3 regions of the Streptomyces sp. NPDC002889 genome follow, and region 2 is predicted to be linked to each of the others. Evidence: riboswitches for the same ligand, from Rfam matches in the RefSeq annotation. Region 2 holds a riboswitch; each other region holds the start of a gene.

Region 1 (2,255 bases), on a different contig from region 2:
CGAAGACCGAGGTCTTTGCCGCGCTCGACAAGATCGTCGAAGATCCGGAGGCGATCCTGGCCACCAACACCTCATCCATCCCGGTCATGCGCCTGGGCATGGCAACGAACCGCGCCGACCGCGTGCTCGGCCTGCACTTCTTCAACCCGGTACCCGTCCTGCCGCTGGTGGAGGTTGTGGCATCCCTGCACACCGCGCCCGACGCGGTGACGGCAGTCGAGGAGTTCGCGACCAGCACGCTGCGCAAGACAGTGGTCCGCTCCCAGGACCGGGCCGGCTTCGTCGTCAACGCCCTGCTCATCCCTTACCTCCTCTCCGCGATCCGTATGGCCGAGTCCGGCTTTGCCACCGCCACCGACGTAGACGCAGGGATGGAGCTCGGCTGCGCCCATCCGATGGGGCCGCTCAAGCTGGCGGACCTGATCGGCCTGGACACCGTCGCGGCCATCGCGGAGTCGCTGTACGACGAGTTCAAGGAACCCCTCTACGCCCCGCCACCGCTGCTCCAGCGGATGGTCGAGGCGGGGCTGCTCGGCCGTAAGTCGGGCCGGGGGTTCCACACCTACGACCGGGGCTGAGGGGCCCGGGTTCGCCGCCGGGGCCGAGGGGCCCAGGCTGCTGTGGAGCGGGGCGCGGAGCGGTGTGACCGAGCTGCCCCGCGCCCTGCTGTGTTGTCCGTGGCTGAGCAGCATGTCTCAGATCACCGCCGGAATGTGAACGGTTGTATCCGCGCTCGAGGGCTGCCCTCTAGGCTGGCAGGCGCAGCTGGTTCGCCCTGTCATCCAGATGGGAGCGTCGTAAGAGGGAACCCGGTGTAAATCCGGGACTGCCCCGCAGCGGTGAGCGGGAACGACCGCCGTCATACGCACTGGGCCCGGCCGGGTCTGGGAAGCGACGGCCAGTAGGAGTCCGCCGGGAGACCGGCAGACGTGCCCGCGAGTCCGAAGACCTGCCCGTTGCCCGTGCGCGACCGATCGCGTGCGGAGATCCTGGCGACCTCGAGGGAGGGTCGGCGTGCATACCAGACGGACGGCCGCGCGAACGGCGCGAGACCGTGCCGTCCGGTTCGTCACCTCTTCGCGTTCTCTGCCCGTCGCCGGGTGCCACAGGAGACATACTCGCGAAGGAGAGTTCCTTGACCAGCAAGTCCGCAGCCGCGGCAGCACGGGCCACCGTGTACGGCTACCCCCGTCAGGGCCAGAACCGTGAACTGAAGAAGGCTGTCGAGGGCTATTGGAAGGGCCGCGTCACCGCCGATGCCCTCCGGGAGACCGCCGCCGGGCTGCGCCGCGCCAACTGGCAGCAGCTGACCGGGGCCGGCATCCACGAGGTGCCGACCGGTGACTTCTCGTACTACGACCACGTCCTGGACATCAGCGTGATGGTGGGTGCGATCCCCGCCCGCCACCGTGCCGCCGTCGAGGCAGGCTCCCTGGACGGCTACTTCGCGATGGCCCGCGGCACCCAGGACGTGGCGCCGCTGGAGATGACCAAGTGGTTCGACACCAACTACCACTACCTGGTCCCCGAACTCGGCCCCGACACCGTCTTCACCGCCGACTCCACCAAGCAGGTCGCCGAGCTGAAGGAGGCCCTCGCGCTCGGTCACACCGCCCGGCCGGTACTGGTCGGACCGGTCACCTATCTGCTGCTGGCCAAGCCCGCACCCGGCGTCGCCGCCGACTTCGAGCCGATCACTCTGCTGGACCGGCTGCTGCCGGTGTACGCGCAGGTGCTCGCCGATCTGCGGGCCGCCGGCGCCGAGTGGGTGCAGCTGGACGAGCCCGCTCTCGTGCAGGACCGCACCCGCGCGGACCTGAACGCCGCCGCCCGCGCCTACCGCGACCTCGGTGGTCTCGACGACCGGCCCAAGCTGTTGGTCGCCTCCTACTTCGACCGTCTCGGCGAAGCCCTGCCCATCCTCGCCAAGGCCCCCGTCGACGGTCTCGCGCTGGACTTCACCGATGCCGCCGCGGCCAATCTCGACGACCTGGCCGCAGTAGGCGGGCTGCCCGGCAAGCGCTTGGTCGCCGGAGTCGTCAACGGCCGCAACATCTGGATCAACGACTTCGAGAAGTCCCTGTCCACTCTCGGTACGCTCCTCGGCCTCGCCGACCGGGTCGATGTCGCGGCCTCCTGCTCCCTGCTGCACGTGCCGCTCGACTCCGCGGCCGAGCGCGACATCGACCCCCAGATCGCCCGCTGGCTCGCCTTCGCCCGCCAGAAGACCGCCGAAATCGTCACCCTCGCCCGCG
Region 2 (2,255 bases):
CGAGGCGACAGGCAAACCGGCCGGCGCGCTGGTACCCGGCGAACTCGGCCAGTGGGGTTACGCCACGCTGGCGCTCGGCTCGGCGCTCGCGCTGTTCATGTACCCGCACTCGATCACCGCGACGCTGTCCTCGCGCAGCCGCGAGGTGATCCGCCGCAACACCACGATCCTGCCGCTGTACTCGCTGATGCTGGGCCTGCTGGCGCTGCTCGGCTTCATGGCGATCGCGGCCGGTGTGAAGGTGACCAACGGCCAGCTGGCGATCCCGCAGCTGTTCGAGAACATGTTCCCGGCCTGGTTCGCGGGCGTGGCCTTCGCTGCCATCGGCATCGGCGCCCTGGTGCCGGCGGCGATCATGTCGATCGCCGCGGCGAACCTCTTCACCAGGAACATCTACAAGGACTTCATCAAGCCCGACGCGACCCCGGCGCAGGAGACCAAGGTGTCCAAGCTGGTCTCGCTGCTGGTGAAGGTCGGCGCACTGGCCTTCGTCCTGACCATGGACAAGACCGTCGCCATCAACTTCCAGCTGCTGGGCGGCATCTGGATCCTGCAGACCTTCCCGGCCCTGGTCGGCGGTCTGTTCACCCGCTGGTTCCACCGCTGGGCGCTGCTCGCCGGCTGGGCGGTCGGCATGGTCTACGGTACGGCGGCCGCTTACGGTGTCGCGAGCCCCACCCAGAAGCACTTCGGCGGCTCCTCCGCCCAGATCCCCGGCATCGGCGAGATCGGCTACATCGGCCTCACCGCGTTCGTGCTGAACGTCGTTGTCACCGTGGCCCTCACCTTCGTCCTGCGGGCGGCCAAGGCCCCCGACGGCGTCGACGAGACCAGCCCCTCCGACTACACGGCGGACGCGGGCGACCCCGGCGTCACGGTGGAACTCCCGGCGGCGACAGCGGGCGCGGGCCACTGACCGTTCTGTCACCGGGCCAAGGGCCGTCGCATCTCCCGCCCGGGAATGCGGCGGCCCTTCGCACAGGACGGGGAAGGCGTCCCCGGTATCGGCCTGTTGGCGGACGCCCAGGATCTTTGGGGCGTCTCACATACCTCCTGACACAACATGTGGGGGGTGACGCAATGAGCCGCCCCCACATGTATGCTCATGCTCGCTGTCGCCGCAGGGGAATCCGGTGAAAATCCGGAACTGTCCCGCAACGGTGTGCTGTGGTGCGCTTTGCCGTACCCGCGAGTCCGAGCACCTGCCGACGGTGCATCCGGTTCGACCGATCCGGGTGCCAGGACGTCCGGGCCTCGCGGTTGGGCCGGTGGACGCCGTGCGCCGTGCTGCCCCGATGCGGCACGTACGCCCCACGGCCCTCCCCCTCCCCCGCCGAACCGGATCCGAGCGAGGGAGCACCACGTGACGATCGCGCCAGCCGATCCGGTTTCAGGAACCGTCGAGCAGGCGGCCGACGGTCCCGGGACCGCGCTGCTGCGGACCCTGACCGACCTCACGGCCGATCTGCCCGACACCGACCCGGGCCGGGTCGCCGCCGCCGCACTGCGCGGCCGGCACTCCGGATCGGACGAGGCCGAACTGCACTCCCTCGCCACCGACGCTGCCGCCGGGCTGATCTCCGAGGACCCCTCCTACTCCCGGCTCGCCGCCCGTCTGCTGACCCGCACCATCGCCGAAGAGGCGGCCGGGCAGGGCTCGGTGTCGTTTTCCGCCTCGGTCGCGGTAGGACACCGCGAGGGCCTGATCGCGGATCGTACGGCCGAGTTCGTCACGCTGCACGCGGCCCGGCTGGACGCGCTCGTCGACCCGGGCGCCGACGACCGGTTCGGCTACTTCGGCCTGCGCACGCTCTACAGCCGCTACCTTCTGCGCCACCCGATCACCCGCAAGGTCATCGAGACCCCGCAGCAGTTCATGCTGCGCGTGGCCGCAGGCCTTGCCGAGGACGAGTCGGTCCGCGCCCTCGACGAAGTGGCCGCACTGTACGGGCTGATGAGCCGGCTCGACTACCTGCCGTCCTCCCCCACGCTCTTCAACTCCGGTACCCGCCACCCCCAGATGTCGTCCTGCTATCTGCTGGATTCCCCGCTGGACGAACTGGACTCCATCTACGACCGCTACCACCAGGTGGCGCGGCTGTCGAAGCACGCGGGCGGCATCGGGCTCTCGTACTCCCGCATCCGCTCCCGCGGTTCACTCATCCGCGGCACCAACGGTCACTCCAACGGCATCGTTCCGTTCCTGCGGACGCTGGACTCGTCGGTCGCCGCCGTCAACCAGGGCGGCCGCCGCA
Region 3 (2,255 bases), on a different contig from region 2:
CGCCCTCCGTGGTAGCCGCGCGCGCTGAGCTCGCCCACCGGCCTGCCCATCAGCACCACTTGGCTGGAGCGGTCGCTGCCGGGCTTGAGCAGCACCGGATTCATCAGCGCGCTGGGCTCCACCCGGGCGGCCTGCGCCTGCATCGCCTGGGCTCGCCCGATCTCCGCGCCCTCGCGGGTCACGAACGAGTTGAGCGACATGTTCTGGCCCTTGAAGGGCGCGACCTTCACTCCCTGCCGTACCAGCCACCGGCAGATGCCGGCGGTGACGACGCTCTTGCCCGCGTCCGACGTGGTGCCGGCGACCAGCAGTCCCCCGCCGCTGCGTCCGCTCCCGCTCATCCCCGCCCCTTTCCGGCGCCGCGGCGCCGTGTCCCCGCCCCTGGGCCCGCCGCCACCGCGGTACGGGCCGGCCGTCCCGCCCGCACCGCTCCGTACGCCAGTCGGGCGCCCGCTCCGACCGCGAGGGCCAGCACGCCGACGCGCCGCGACAGCCGCACGGCCCGTTCGATGTCCGTGAGCCGGACCGGCCGGCCCGAGCCGCCCAGCACCGGGCGGTGCTCGATGCGGCCGCCGTAGGAGAGGGTCCCGCCCAGCCGTACGCCGAGCGCGCCCGCGAACGCCGCTTCCACCGGGCCCGCGTTGGGGCTCGGATGCTTCTTCGCGTCGGCCCGCCACGCCCGTACGGCGCCCCGCGGATCGTCGCCCGCGAGCACCGCGAGAGCGGCAGTGAGCCGGGCGCCCGGCCAGCCGGCCAGATCGTCCAGGCGAGCCGAGGCCCACCCGAACCGGCGGTAACGGGGCGACTTGTGCCCGACCATCGCGTCCAGGGTGTTGACCGCCCGGAAGCCCACCAGACCCGGCACTCCGGCGAGTGAGCCCCACACGAGAGCGCCGACGACCGCGTCGGAGGTGTTCTCGGCGACGGACTCGACGACGGCACGGGCGATCTGCTGCTCGTCGAGGGACTGAGGGTCGCGTCCGCACAGATGCGGCAGCCGCTCGCGCGCCAGCTCGGTGTCACCGGCGGCCAGCGCGTCGCCGATGGCCCGGGCCTCGCGGCCGAGGGTGGTGCCCCCGACGACGGACCAGGTGGCGGCGGCGGTCAGGGCGAGCGATGCGGTACGGGAACGGAGCGCGGCCCGGGCCGCCAGCGCGCCCGCGGCCACCGCGCCACCGGCGCACACGGCGGTGTGCAGGGCGCCCCGGCCGCGGTGGTCACGCCACAGCACACGCTCGACGGCGCCCGCCGCCCGGCCGAAAACGGCGACCGGATGACCGCGGCGAGGGTCGCCGAGCAGCGAGTCGATGACGAGACCGGCGGCGGCGCCGTACACGAATACACGGTCGGCACGCATGGATTCAGCGACCCCTTGCGCTTTCGGCCCGCCCGCAGGGGGGCTGAGCAGACACGGCTGAACCGCAGCCAGGCATGGCGATGAGTCCTCACTCAGGGTCCGCGCCCTGGTTCGACGTGACCGGCGGTGAGAGTTCCTGGCTCCCCGGGGACTGCTCCTCGGGTGACAGTGGCGGGACCGCGCCGGATTTGCACCGGACTTCCTCTTCTGCCGCCGTAGATGGCCCCGGCAGTCCACCACGCGCGCGAACGCCCGTCAACTCACCCTTGACCTGCGGCGGGACAGTGTGCCGAGCCCCACACAGGGGCCCGTACCCGGGGACGCGCGAAGGCCGGTCCCGGTCCACCGGAGGATGGACGGGAACCGGCCTGTGAGGCTCGTGCGGTGCTTCCGGCCGTCAGCTGACGATCAGGTAGATCCCGTACGCCACGGCCGCCGCGCACAGCGCGAAGGAGGCGTACGCGCCGGTGCGGGCCAGTGCCGCGGAGCCGCCGCCCGATGCTGCCGCCTCGTGCTTGGTCAGGCCCACGACGCCCAGGGTGAACAGGCCCACCAGGGCGACGGTGGCGACGAGGCTCACGCCGAAGACGGAGCCGAGAGCTGCCCAGTCGATTTTCATGCTGCTGCTTCCTTACACCGTGGCCGGGCTGTCGACCGGCTCGGCCGGGGGAGCGGCCGGGGCGGGGATGGTGGTCTTGAGGTCCTGCGCGGGGGTGCCCGCCGGCGGCGGGGTGACGGCCGCGATGGCGGTCGTGACAACGCCCGCGGGCTCCTCGGCCCCGGTGTCGTTGACGTTGGTGTGGTCGATGACCTGGCGGCGGGAGATGAACCAGATCGCGATGCAGGAGGCGACCAGGAAGACGGCGACGGCCGCGACACCCCAGTCACCCTGCTGGGT

The links. A riboswitch is a leader RNA that binds a small molecule or an ion and turns the genes downstream of it on or off. The one in region 2 is predicted to bind cobalamin.
Region 1: linked by a shared signal. The riboswitch ahead of metE (5-methyltetrahydropteroyltriglutamate--homocysteine S-methyltransferase) and the one ahead of ACFYWI_RS00100 (ribonucleoside-diphosphate reductase subunit alpha) in region 2 are both predicted to bind cobalamin.
Region 3: linked by a shared signal. The riboswitch ahead of ACFYWI_RS05275 (cobalamin biosynthesis protein) and the one ahead of ACFYWI_RS00100 (ribonucleoside-diphosphate reductase subunit alpha) in region 2 are both predicted to bind cobalamin.

The regions. Positions count from the first base shown of each region.
Region 1 covers NZ_JBIAPT010000006.1:158,011-160,265, reverse strand. Annotated here, with positions in the region: gene ACFYWI_RS11075 (3-hydroxybutyryl-CoA dehydrogenase) at 1-578, shown strand, start outside; cobalamin riboswitch at 750-972, shown strand; gene metE (5-methyltetrahydropteroyltriglutamate--homocysteine S-methyltransferase) at 1,136-2,255, shown strand, end outside.
Region 2 covers NZ_JBIAPT010000001.1:20,008-22,262, reverse strand. Annotated here, with positions in the region: gene mctP (monocarboxylate uptake permease MctP) at 1-916, shown strand, start outside; cobalamin riboswitch at 1,093-1,225, shown strand; gene ACFYWI_RS00100 (ribonucleoside-diphosphate reductase subunit alpha) at 1,364-2,255, shown strand, end outside.
Region 3 covers NZ_JBIAPT010000003.1:59,362-61,616, reverse strand. Annotated here, with positions in the region: gene ACFYWI_RS05280 (cobyric acid synthase) at 1-341, opposite strand, end outside; gene ACFYWI_RS05275 (cobalamin biosynthesis protein) at 338-1,357, opposite strand; cobalamin riboswitch at 1,466-1,602, opposite strand; gene ACFYWI_RS05270 (hypothetical protein) at 1,755-1,976, opposite strand; gene ACFYWI_RS05265 (anion permease) at 1,989-2,255, opposite strand, start outside.